One region of the Serratia sp. GW822-FHT06E05 genome, then DNA from elsewhere that is predicted to be linked to it. Evidence: predicted binding sites of a transcription regulator. Region 1 holds the regulator's gene; each other region holds the start of a gene.
What was found. Region 1 encodes PurR, which represses purine synthesis genes. Its sites were predicted from a motif close to CANGCAAACGTTTGCNTG; they were not measured.
Positions count from the first base shown of each region.

Region 2: a site for PurR is predicted at 1,989-2,006, ahead of purT (formate-dependent phosphoribosylglycinamide formyltransferase). Genes of this name have one in related genera too.
Region 3: a site for PurR is predicted at 2,469-2,486, ahead of purM (phosphoribosylformylglycinamidine cyclo-ligase). Genes of this name have one in related genera too.

Region 1 is NZ_JBXALM010000001.1:588,740-593,195, forward strand. Features, by position in the region: gene AC1RKC_RS02645 (C40 family peptidase) at 369-1,187, shown strand; gene sodB (superoxide dismutase [Fe]) at 1,382-1,960, shown strand; gene cydH (cytochrome bd-I oxidase subunit CydH) at 2,015-2,104, opposite strand; gene purR (HTH-type transcriptional repressor PurR) at 2,428-3,453, shown strand; gene punR (DNA-binding transcriptional activator PunR) at 3,488-4,396, opposite strand.
Region 2 is NZ_JBXALM010000002.1:137,146-141,601, reverse strand. Features, by position in the region: gene AC1RKC_RS08270 (glycosyltransferase) at 1-410, shown strand, start outside; gene AC1RKC_RS08265 (YoaH family protein) at 474-719, shown strand; gene purT (formate-dependent phosphoribosylglycinamide formyltransferase) at 753-1,931, opposite strand; gene dbpA (ATP-dependent RNA helicase DbpA) at 2,173-3,555, shown strand; gene AC1RKC_RS08250 (YebG family protein) at 3,644-3,967, shown strand; gene yqfB (N(4)-acetylcytidine aminohydrolase) at 4,007-4,315, shown strand; gene yebF (protein YebF) at 4,386-4,456, shown strand, end outside.
Region 3 is NZ_JBXALM010000005.1:250,559-255,014, reverse strand. Features, by position in the region: gene uraA (uracil permease) at 190-1,479, opposite strand; gene upp (uracil phosphoribosyltransferase) at 1,689-2,315, opposite strand; gene purM (phosphoribosylformylglycinamidine cyclo-ligase) at 2,571-3,611, shown strand; gene purN (phosphoribosylglycinamide formyltransferase) at 3,608-4,246, shown strand; gene speG (spermidine N1-acetyltransferase) at 4,378-4,456, shown strand, end outside.

The DNA of each region.
Region 1 (4,456 bases):
CCGGCCATTGTAGCGGCTGGAACAGTCGCAAGAAAACGCCATCTTTTGCAAGGGCATTTCCCCGTAGTCAGTCGCGTCTTACCGGCAAAGCCTTTCCGGTCAAAACATATGCGCAGAATAACATTTTTAATCTGGCCATTTCACTAATATATTTTGCCATCAAAATGCGCCGTTAAATAATCCCGCCGACGGTGATTGTCGCTTTTTTATACATCAACAGATTGATTTTTCAGCAAAAAAAATGCCATTAACGTTTTCTCACAATATGGATTATCATTTATGAGTTCTTCGCTGTTTTATATGGCGAAATTCGGGAATACTGTCCTTCTTTCGATATCTGTTCCGGGGCCAAGGTTGGTAACGTCGACATGCGTTTAATTCTTACGCTTTTTGTGCTGTTGTTTACACAGCTATTCTTCAATCTGGCGCATGCTGCGCCACAGGCGCGTATTGCCGCCGAGCAACGCAAAAGCCATGTCAACGAAGCCCGGCCAGATGACCGCAAGAAAAAGAAAGCGGTAAAAGCCAGCAAAAAAGCAAAAACCACCACCCCGCAGAAAACCGCCAAGGTTTCCAAAGCCAAAACGGAAAAAACCGCTAAAAAGATCGTCAGCGCCAAATCGAAAGGCAAAACTCAGAAAATAGCCAAAATCAAAGTTACCCCGCCGAAAAAGGGTTACAAAAAAGGCTATGGTCGCCACCGCGAAGCCGGGATGGCCACCGCAAAACTGGTGCGTGATGATAAACCGTTGAAGCTGACTCCAGCGCACAAAAAACGCTATCAGCACGCCAAGCAAACCGCGATGGCCAAGCTGATGGACCAAATGGGCAAGCCTTACCGCTGGGGCGGTACTTCACCAAGAACCGGTTTCGACTGCAGCGGCCTGATTTACTACGCGTATAAAGACGTGGTGAAAATCAAAATGCCGCGCACCGCCAACGAAATGTATCACCTGCGAGACGCCGCGCCGATCAAGAGAAGCGAACTGGAAAGCGGTGACCTGGTGTTCTTCCGCATTAATAACCGCGGCGTGGCAGACCATGTTGGCGTTTATCTGGGCAACGGCAAATTTATTCAGTCACCGCGTACCGGTGAAGAAATTCGGATCAGCCAACTCGACAATGACTACTGGCAAAACCATTACATCGGCGCCCGCCGTGTAGTAACACCGAAAACCATTCGATAATTTCTTTGGCGGCTGGCTTGCCCAGCCGCTCTCCCCTGACTGATTTTCCTGCTGTCCCTAAAGCACCCAATCCTTTAGCCCGCCCCCACTGTATTTCAGCGCGAAAATTGCTAAGCTAAATACCCACAATAAAAACAGGTCAATTTAAAGTCCGTTGCTTTAGCGGCGAGTTGACACTGTACAAGGAGGAAGCAATGTCGTTTGAACTGCCCGCACTACCTTATGAAAAAAATGCCCTCGAACCGCACATTTCGGCAGAAACCCTGGAATACCACTACGGCAAGCATCACAACGCCTATGTGGTCAACCTGAACAATTTGCTGAAAGGCAGCGAGTTTGAAGGATTATCCCTTGAGGCAATCATCAAGGCTTCCAGCGGCGGCATCTTCAACAATGCGGCCCAGGTATGGAATCACACCTTCTATTGGCACTGCCTGTCACCTCAGGGCGGTGGAGAGCCTCAGGGCAAATTGGCTGCCGCGATCAACCAGGCTTTTGGTTCTTTCACCGCCTTCCGGGAACTATTCAGCGACGCCGCGGTGAAAAACTTTGGCGCAGGCTGGACCTGGTTAGTGAAAAAGCCGGATGGCTCGCTGGCGATTGTTAATACGTCGAATGCGGCCACGCCGTTGACAGGTGAAGACAAACCGTTACTGACCGTCGACGTTTGGGAACACGCCTACTACATCGATTATCGCAACGCACGACCGGCCTACCTGGAAAACTTCTGGGCGCTGGTTAACTGGGCATTTGTGGAGGAAAATCTGGCGTAACGCGGGGAAAATACAACCAGGCGTAGCGAACTGCGCCTGGTTGACTGAAGAGTATCAGTTCAATGCTGCGGTGAAGCTAAAAGCGATAATCACAGCCAGCGCACCCAGGGTGGTGAACAGTGACATTTTCAAATCGGTATCCATTACAACTCCTTTTCAGATTGGGTTTCCCAAGGGTAAAAGGCACACAATTAATGTGTTAAACCATTTTCCCACAGTTGGCCGATAAAATCTTGTTATCATTTCCCAGTTTATAATACCGATTACCTCTTCCCCTTTTGCTCAATATGGGACAAAATTCGCAGTTCACAACTGTGTACCGGCAAAATGCCCCTCCTGACCAAGCGCTGACGACTTCAACACACTAAAAACTCAGTTTTCGCTTCTTTGGAGAAGGATCTACGCAGGCAAACGATTAACATCACACTTACATACTGCAACATGTGAGTTCAGGAGTCATTCTTTACATGGCAACGATTAAAGATGTGGCCAAACGCGCTGGCGTTTCCACCACCACCGTTTCGCACGTCATCAATAAGACTCGTTTCGTCGCCGAAGAAACAAAAGCGGCCGTTGGCGCCGCGATCAAAGAGCTGCACTATTCACCCAGCGCCGTGGCGCGCAGCCTCAAGGTCAATCACACCAAATCTATTGGTCTGCTGGCCACATCGAGCGAAGCACCTTACTTTGCCGAAGTGATCGAGGCGGTGGAAAACAGCTGCTACAGCAAAGGCTATACGCTGATCCTGTGCAACTCACATAACAATCTGGACAAACAACGCGCCTATCTGGCGATGTTGGCGCAAAAGCGCGTCGATGGCCTGTTAGTCATGTGTTCGGAATACCCGGACCAACTGCTCGGCATGCTGGAAGATTATCGCAATATCCCGATGGTCGTCATGGATTGGGGCGCCGCACGCGGTGACTTTACCGACACCATTATCGATAACGCCTTTGAAGGCGGCTATCTGGCCGGGCGTTACCTGATTGAACGCGGCCACCGCGATATCGGGGCCATTCCGGGTCAACTGGCGCGTAATACCGGTGGCGGACGCCATCAGGGTTTTTTAAAAGCCATGGAAGAAGCCAATATCGACGTGCGTGAAGAGTGGATTGTTCAGGGCGACTTTGAGCCGGAATCTGGTTACAAGGCCATGCATCAGATACTGTCGCAGAAACAACGTCCTACCGCAGTCTTCTGCGGTGGCGATATCATGGCCATGGGTGCGATCTGCGCCGCCGATGAACTTGGCCTGCGCGTACCACAAGACATATCGGTGATTGGCTACGATAACGTGCGAAACGCCCGCTACTTTACCCCGGCACTGACCACCATTCATCAGCCCAAAGAGCGTTTGGGCGAGATGGCCTTCACCATGCTGCTGGATCGCATCATCAGCAAGCGTGAAGAGTCGCAGGTGATTGAGGTTCATCCCAAGCTGGTTGAGCGCCGTTCGGTCGCTGACGGTCCGTTCATCGATTATCGCCGCTAATTATCTGCGCCGGAAACTCTCACGGTTTCCGGCGTCATTCTTCGCTTAGCCACTCCTGATTCAAGGTTTCACTGTCTCCCAGATAATCCAGCAACCAGGCCATAGCCGGTGACGGCGTATTTTGCTGCCAGGTCAGGCAACAAGGACTGGCGGGAAATGGCTGTTGCAACTGTAGCGCCACCAACTCCCCGCGCTGCACCAAAGGCAATACCTGATGCGCGGGCATCATACCAACGCACAACCCGGCACACAGGCAGTCCACCGCAGAAGCCCAGTCCGGCACCACCAGGCGGCGCTGGTTGTCCAACGTCCAGGTCACGCGCTTGGGCAGGTTGCGCGAGGTATCTTCCAGGCACAGCGACGGAAAAGGCCGAAGTTGATCGTCGTTCAACAGCCCCTCTATCGCGGCCAGCGGGTGATGCGGACTGGCCACGCACAACCAACGCATATCTCCCATATCGCGAAAGGCGAAACCGCCGCCCACCGGCACCGCCCTTGTGGCGCCGATCGCCATATCGGCACGACCGTCCACCAGCGCATCCCATACGCCATTAAACACCTCCGGCTGAACCAGCAATTCGACGTCGGGGAAATGGCGGTAAAAATCCAGCACCAATTGGCGACTGCGTTGGGGTTTAACGATGATATCCACCGCTATTTTCAATTGGCCCCGCCAGCCGTTAGCGACCTGTTGGCACTGTCGGCGCGTGTCGAGCATTTTTTTGATGACACCACGCGCTTCCTGAATAAACAGCACGCCCGCCGGTGTCAGTTCCACGTCGCGATGACGGCGCTCAAACAGCGGTACCGCCAGCCATTGCTCCAACTGCCGCACCGTATAACTTACCGCCGACGGTACCCGATGCAGCTCCTGCGCCGCTGCGCTGAAACTGCCGGTGCGGGCCACCGCATCGACGACATCCAGGGAATATTCAGACCACATAGCTCTTGCCTTCAATTTTTTTAACAGCACCTCGCAAATATTACCGTTTCACAAGCAGAG
Region 2 (4,456 bases), on a different contig from region 1:
AGCGGGTGAAATATCTCAGTAAAACGTTGTATCGCCAGCGAGTGCACGATAAATCGATCAGCAACCGTCGCCGGACAGGCCAGGCCAACGTTGAATATCAACGCCATTATATGAAAATAGTGGAGATGCTGGTGGCGTTGAACCAGCGCTATGCGCGGAAAATCAGTATCCGTCCTGCTTTTCACTGGCAGATCACCCGTGAAGCCTTGGGAATTTGTCACAGCATTCGCCGTGAGCCCGAACTGGCGGCGCAGTGCCGGATCACCGATGAGTTCTACCAGCGCGGTATCGATCGCGCAATGTCCACCAACGCGCGCGGCCTTAAGCAGGGCTGGCACGTCATGCTCTGGTTGCATCGCCTGAAACAGTGGCGACACGGCGATCATTGCTCACAACCGGCCGCTGAATAACAGGCGTTGGGATCCGCCGGTTTAAGGGGTATACTCGCCCTCCATTTTACCGGAGAGAAACACATGCTTGCAGGTATGCCGTCGTTAAGCCATCTAGAGCAGCAGGAAGCTGCGGATCGTATCCATCAGCTGATGGAACAAGGCATGAGCAGTGGTGAAGCCATCGCACGGGTTGCGCAGGAAATCCGTGAAAAACATCAGGGTGACCAGGTTAGCGTGATGTTCGATGACGAAGATGACGATGAAGAGTATCAGGAACGCCCGGAAGACCAGGGTGATGACGACTCGGAAGAAGACGAAAACTATTGATGTTGCAGGGGCCGGCAAGCCGGCCCCAAAGCCTTAACCTTCAATGACCACCGCAGCAGCAGCCTGCTTGGCCGACTCTACCGCCAACTCGATATTTTCAGCTGTCGCCAACGCGACGCCCATCCGACGTTGACCTTCAATTTCCGGCTTGCCGAATAAACGCAGCTGATTGTGGCCGGTCAGTGCACGATCCAGCCCGCTGAAACGCAGGTCGCTACTGGTAAGCTGTGGCAGGATCACCGCCGAGGCAGAAGGGCCGAACTGACGGATCGCGCCAATCGGCAGACCGAGGAAAGCACGCACGTGCAGTGCAAATTCAGACAGGTCTTGTGAAATCAGGGTCACCATGCCGGTATCGTGTGGGCGCGGTGAAACCTCGCTGAAAATCACTTCGTCGCCACAGACAAACAGCTCGACGCCGAACAGGCCAAATCCACCCAGTGCCTTCACCACGTTTTCCGCAATGGCCTGCGCGCGGCTGAGCGCCAGTTCGCTCATCTGCTGCGGCTGCCAGGACTCACGGTAATCCCCGTCTTCCTGACGGTGTCCGATCGGTGCGCAGAAATGTACGCCATCGACGGCGCTGATGGTCAGCAGAGTGATTTCAAAATCGAACTTCACCAGGCCTTCGACAATCACCCGTCCCCCGCCGGCACGGCCACCCTGTTGGGCGTAATCCCAGGCGGTTTTCAGCTGCTCCGGGCTGCGGATCAGGCTTTGGCCCTTACCGGAAGAGCTCATGACAGGTTTGATGATGCATGGGTAGCCGATTTGGTCGACGGCCTGACGGAAGGCTTCTTCACCGTCGGCAAAACGGTAGCTGGAGGTCGGCAGGCCGAGTGTTTCTGCCGCCAGGCGACGGATGCCTTCGCGGTTCATGGTCAGGCGCGTCGCTTCTGCGCACGGCACCACACGGTGCCCTTGCTGCTCCAGTTCAACCAGCATGCCGGTAGCGATAGCTTCGATCTCCGGCACGATGTAATCAGGACGTTCCTGTTCAATCACGGCTTTCAGCGCGTTGCCGTCCAGCATGTTAATAACGTGGCTGCGATGGGCGACGTGCATGGCCGGGGCATTGGCGTAACGATCTACGGCAATCACTTCCAGCCCCAAACGCTGGCATTCGATGGCAACTTCTTTACCCAGCTCGCCGGAGCCGAGCAGCATAACGCGGGTGGCGGAGGGGCGCAGGGCGGTTCCAATAGTTAACATAGTCTCGTACCTGGATCTGTGGAGAGTAATGCGGTCTGATTGTAGGCGAGCAGTATAAACGAAAACGTTTGCGTGTGCAGCCGGTGGCAAACGCGTTATCGGTTTCTGGGGTAAAACCCCGACTGATGGCTTTTTTTATGCGTGAAATCCGTAATCCTGACTATCTCTGTTATCATCTGCGGTTGATTCGGTGCTACCGTGGGCGCGCCGCCATTCCATTTGCCATATAAGAGTTATCGCCGTGAGCACAGTTTCTTTTTCTTCCCTGCCGCTGCCAGCCGAACAGTTGGCCAACCTCAACGAACTGGGGTATGCCGAAATGACGCCGGTGCAGGCTGCCGCATTGCCCGCCATCCTGAAAGGGCAGGACGTACGTGCCAAAGCAAAAACCGGCAGCGGTAAAACGGCGGCGTTCGGCATTGGCCTGCTGGACAAAATCAACGTTTCCCAAGTGGCCGCTCAGGCACTGATCCTGTGCCCGACGCGTGAGCTGGCGGACCAGGTGAGCAAAGAATTGCGTCGTCTGGCGCGCTTCACTCAGAACATCAAAATTCTGACCCTGTGTGGGGGCCAACCGATGGGGCCGCAGCTCGATTCGCTGGTGCACGCGCCGCATATTGTGGTGGGCACGCCGGGGCGTATTCAGGAACACCTGCGCAAGAAAACGCTGGTGCTGGATGAACTGAAGGTGCTGGTGCTGGACGAAGCCGACCGCATGCTGGACATGGGCTTTGCCGACGATATCGACGATGTGATCAGCTACACGCCGCCGCAACGTCAGACGCTGCTGTTCTCCGCAACCTATCCGAGCGGGATCGAACGCATCAGCGCTCGCGTGCAGCGCGAGCCGTTGAATGTGGAAGTGGACGACGGTGAAGAGCAAACCACCATCGAACAACGTTTCTACGAAACGACCCGCGATCAACGCCCGGCGGTATTGGTGTCGGCGATTCGTCATTACCAACCTTCTTCTTGCGTAGTGTTCTGCAACACCAAACGCGATTGCCAGAGCGTGTACGAAGCGCTGGAAGCGCGAGGCATTAATGTCCTGGCGCTGCATGGCGATCTGGAACAGCGCGATCGCGATCAGGTGCTGGTGCGTTTTGCCAACCGCAGCTGCCGTGTGCTGGTAGCGACTGACGTTGCTGCGCGCGGTCTGGATATTAAAGAGCTGGAGTTGGTGGTCAACTACGAGCTGGCGTTCGATCCGGAAGTGCACGTGCACCGCATCGGCCGTACCGGCCGTGCCGGCTTGAGCGGCCTGGCGATCAGCCTGTGTACGCCACAGGAAATGACGCGTGCGCATGCGATTGAAGAGTATCTGCAGATCAGAGTTAACTGGGCCCCGGTGTCCGAGTTAAGCGGTGCGGGAAACACCACGCTGGAAGCCGAAATGGTCACCCTGTGCATCGACGGCGGGCGTAAAGCCAAGATCCGTCCTGGCGATATTCTCGGTGCACTGACCGGCGAGGCCGGGTTGACGGCGGCGGAAGTGGGTAAAATCGACATGTTCCCGGTGCATGCCTACGTGGCGATCCGCAAGGCCAGCGCGCGTAAGGCGCTGCAGCAGCTGCAGCAAGGCAAAATCAAGGGTAAGAACTGCAAGGTGCGGTTGTTGAAATAAGTCGCGTCAGGGGTGCGCTTGCATCCCTGCGTATAATCACCTTATACTGGTTATAAATACAGTATTCTAACCTTTGAGGAATGCACACATGGCGGTTGAAGTTAAATATGTGGTGGTGAGAAACGGTGAGGAAAAGATGACTTTCGCGACCAAGAAAGAAGCCGACGCTTACGACAAAATGCTGGATCTGGCCGACAGCCTGGGTGAGTGGCTGCAGCAGGCTCCGCTTGAGCTGGATGACGAACAGCGAGAAGGCCTGAGCTTCTTCCTGGCGGAAAATAAAGACGCACTGGGGCAGATTTTGCGCGGCGCGACGCCGACTGAAACACCGAAGAAAGCTGCTAAAGTGAAAACGGAAAAACCTGCTGCTACCCCAAAAGAGGGATCTGCGTCAGAAAAGCAGGCAGCATAATGACTTATGTTGCGGTAATGTGATGAAAAAGGATCTAGAATGAGCCGTGAAATAACTTTCTTCACTCGCTTTGAGCAAGACATTTTGGCCGGGCGCAAGACCATTACCATTCGGGACGCCAGTGAGTCTCACTTTCAACCCGGTGAGGTTTTACGCGTTAGCCGCAATGAAGACGGTGTTTTCTTCTGCATGATTGAAGTGCTGTCGGTTACGCCGGTGCGTTTGGATGCGTTAACCGAGCAGCATGCCCAGCAAGAAAACATGTCGCTCAGCGAACTGAAGCAGGTGATCAAGGAAATCTATCCGGGGCTCGATGAGCTGTTCGTCATCACCTTCGCCAAACGCTGATCTTTTGCCAGACCAGTTGTGAGCCAAGGGCAGGCGCCCGCGGGTAGCGTAAATCACAACTGGAGGGAATATGAAAGCAACGGGACTGAGTTTGGCCGTAGCACTGTTGGCCACGGTAGGTTTTACCACCACGGTACAGGC
Region 3 (4,456 bases), on a different contig from region 1:
GCCCATTGGCTGCCCGTGAGACGGCTGACAAACATATAATGTTTGGCGGCAGGCGCTAAAGGTTTTGAAAATAAATCAGGAAAATCAATTCATTGATTTTCGGCTGATAACACAAAGGGGGAAAAACCACGCTTTTATCCCCTTTGTCAATAATCTGACGGGCAGCCCATTGGCTGCCCGTTTTCCTTACTACTTCTGTTCGGCCGACTCGTCCGGCGCTTCGATCACTTCCTCTTCCTTGCGGTACAGGCTGATGACCTTAAACAGCAGGCTGAGGCCGATGCCGACGATAGTCGCCAGCGCCATGCCTTTCAATTCGGCAGCACCGATGTGCACCTTGGCCCCGCTGACGCCGATAATCAGGATCACCGAGGTCAGGATCAGGTTTTGCGCCTTGTTGTAATCCACTTTGGATTCAATCAGCACACGAATACCTGACGCGCCGATCACCCCATACAGCAGCAAAGAGACCCCGCCCATCACCGGCACCGGTACCGCCTGGATAGCCGCCGCCAGTTTACCGACGCAGGACAGCAGAATGGCCAGAACCGCCGCGCCGCCGATCACCCAGGTGCTGTATACCTTGGTGATAGCCATCACGCCGATATTCTCACCGTAGGTGGTATTTGGTGTGGAACCGAAGAAGCCTGAAATCACTGTCGATATGCCATTAGCGAACATTGAACGGTGCAGGCCAGGGTCACGGAGCAGGTCTTTTTTGACGATATTCGCAGTCACCACCAAGTGGCCGACGTGCTCGGCGATCACCACCAGCGCCGCCGGCAGGATGGTGAAGATGGCGAACCATTCAAAACGCGGGGTGTAGAACGTCGGCAGCGCGAACCAGTGCGCCTCGCGGATCGGGGTCAGATCCACCACGCCCATAAAGAACGACAGCGCATACCCTACCAGCACACCGATCAGGATCGGGATAATCGCCAGAAAACCGCGGAACAGCACGGAACCCAGGATGGTCACGCCCAGCGTCACCAGCGAGATAGTGATGGTAGTGGTGTCTGCGCTGACGCCGTCAGCCGGCAACAAGCCCGCCATGTTCGCCGCCACACCGGCCAATTCCAGGCCGATGACCGCCACAATCGCCCCCATCGCCGCTGGAGGAAAAATGACGTCCAGCCAGCCGGTACCGGCTTTTTTTACCAGCAACGCGACCAGGCAAAACAGCACCCCGCACATGATAAAACCGCCCAACGCCACTTCATAACCCAACGGCAACAGCAGCAGCACCGGGGAAATAAACGCAAAGCTGGAGCCGAGATAGGCCGGGATCTTGCCCTTGCAGATAAACAGGTACAGCAAGGTTCCGACGCCGTTAAACAGCAACACCGTCGCCGGGTTAATCTTGAACAAAATAGGCACCAGCACGGTCGCGCCAAACATGGCGAACAGGTGTTGGAAGCTGAGCGGAATAGTCTGGAGTAGCGGCGGGCGTTCGCTTACGCCTATCACGCGACGGGTCATGGATGTTTTTCCTCTGGGTCGTTATCAGTTGTGTAAGCCTAATGATATATGCTCAATGGATTTCAAGTTACAGCTAGGCGGCAAGGGCGTTAATCCCCAGGAGCTTATTTATAATAAGTGACTGGGGTTAGCGCCCGCAGACAACAACGCTGTAGCTTGAAAGACGACGAGCATTAAAAAGCCGACTCATCAGTCGGCTTTATTTTTGTTTATTTGGTACCAAATATCTTGTCGCCCGCATCACCCAGGCCCGGTACGATGTAGCCCTTCTCGTTCAGGCATTGATCGATGGAGGCCGTATACAGCTCGACGTCCGGGTGCGCTTTCTCCAGCGCGGCGATCCCTTCCGGCGCGGCAACCAGCACCAGCACCTTGATGCTGTTGCAGCCGGCTTTCTTCAGCAGATCGATAGTGGCGATCATCGAGCCGCCGGTAGCCAGCATAGGGTCGACAACCAGTGCCAAACGCTCTTCGATGTTGGACACCAGCTTTTGGAAATACGGCACCGGCTCCAGAGTTTCTTCGTCACGGTAAACGCCAACCACGCTGATACGTGCGCTCGGTACGTTTTCCAATACCCCTTCCATCATGCCCAGACCGGCACGCAGAATAGGCACAACGGTAATTTTTTTCCCTTTAATCTGGTCTATTTCAACCGGGCCGCACCAGCCATCGATGGTGACTTTCTCTGTTTCCAGATCGGCGGTCGCTTCATAGGTCAGCAAACTACCCACTTCTGAGGCCAGCTCACGGAAGCGTTTGGTGCTGATATCATTTTCACGCATCAGGCCAAGCTTGTGTTTCACCAGCGGGTGTTTCACCTCAACGATCTTCATCATTTTTCTCCTATTAAGGTGGTTTACGGCCAAAAAAATCGCCGGATTATACCTCCTTTTGCCGACTGCGCCACCCACAATAGCCCGATCGGGATCAACAAAAGTTTGAATAACAGTATAGATGACGAAAAAGCGGAGCTGGTTCACAAGCCACTCGCAAACGTTTGCCTGCGCTGTTAGAATTGCCGCGCCTTATTCCGGAATCAATGCCGGAAGCACAGTATTCAAACCGCAAACCGTCGTGGGGATCGCGCAGTGACCGACAAAACCTCTCTCAGCTATAAAGACGCAGGTGTCGATATCGATGCTGGCAATGCATTGGTAGACCGCATCAAAGGTGTAGTAAAACAGACCCGCCGCCCGGAAGTGATGGGTGGTCTGGGCGGTTTTGGCGCCCTGTGTGCGTTGCCGCAGAAATACCGCGAGCCGATACTGGTTTCCGGTACCGACGGCGTAGGCACCAAGCTGCGTCTGGCGATGGACCTGAAACGACACGACACCATCGGCATCGATCTGGTCGCAATGTGTGTGAACGACCTGGTGGTTCAGGGCGCTGAGCCGCTGTTCTTCCTGGATTACTTTGCCACCGGCAAACTGGACGTGGACACCGCGGCCAGCGTGATCACCGGCATCGCCGAAGGCTGTAAGCAGTCTGGCTGTGCTCTGGTGGGCGGTGAAACCGCTGAAATGCCGGGCATGTACCACGGCGAAGACTACGACGTGGCCGGCTTTTGCGTCGGCGTGGTCGAAAAGTCCGAGATTATCGACGGCAGCAAGGTGCAGTCCGGCGACGCACTGATCGCCCTGGGCGCTTCCGGCCCGCACTCCAACGGCTACTCGCTGGTACGCAAAATTCTGGAAGTCAGCAACACCGACCCGACCACTACCTTACTTTCAGGCAAACCGCTGGCGGACCACCTGCTGGCGCCGACCAAAATTTACGTGAAATCGGTGCTGGAGCTGATCGAGAAAATCGACGTGCACGCTATCGCCCACCTGACCGGTGGCGGCTTCTGGGAAAACATCCCGCGCGTGCTGCCGGAAGGCATGCAGGCCGTGATCGAAGAATCCAGCTGGCAATGGCCGGCCGTCTTCAACTGGCTGCAGCAAAACGGCAACGTCAGCCGTCACGAAATGTACCGCACCTTTAACTGTGGCGTGGGCATGGTGATCGCGCTGCCGGAAGAAGCCGTGGGATCCGCCATCGCATTGTTGACCGCAGCCGGTGAAAAAGCGTGGAAGATCGGTAAACTGACCGCTTCTTCTGACGAACAACAAGTGGTCATCAACGGATGAAAAAGATCGTGGTGTTGGTCTCCGGCCAGGGGAGTAATCTCCAGGCGCTGATTGACGCCTGCCAGCAGGGCAGAATTGCCGGCGAGATTGTGGCGGTGTTCAGCAACAGGGCGCAGGCTTACGGTTTGCAGCGTGCAGAAGCGGCAGGTATTGCCGCTCATGCACTGGACGCCAAGGCCTTTGCCGACCGGGCCGCGTTTGACGTCGCCCTGGCGGATGCCATCGACCAATACCAACCGGATCTGGTGGTGCTGGCCGGTTACATGCGCATTCTCAGCCCGCAGTTCGTGCAGCGCTATGCCGGACGCATGCTGAATATCCACCCTTCCCTGCTGCCCAAATACCCTGGGCTGCATACTCACCGTCAGGCCATCGACAACGGCGACAGCGAACACGGCACTTCGGTGCACTTCGTGACCGAACAGCTCGACGGCGGCCCGGTGATCCTGCAGGCCAAGGTGCCAATCTTCCCCGGTGACGAGGAAGACGAGGTGGTTGAACGGGTACAGTCTCAGGAACATACCCTTTACCCGCTGGTGGTGAACTGGTTTGTCGAAGGCCGCCTGGCGATGCGCGATAACGCCGCCTGGCTGGATGGCGAGCGCCTGCCCGAACAAGGGCATGCGGCAGACTAAAAAGCCAATCTTAACCCCTTCTAAACGGTGCCGCTCACGGCGCCGTTTTTTTTTCGCCGCAACCCATCGCCGACGTTATACTTGCCCACAGTGGCAACCGCCCCTATCAATAACGACATTGAGGAACCCCCATGTCCAGCACTACCAACGTCAGGCTACGCCCACTGGAACGGGATGATTTGACGTTTGTCCATCAGATGGACAACAACG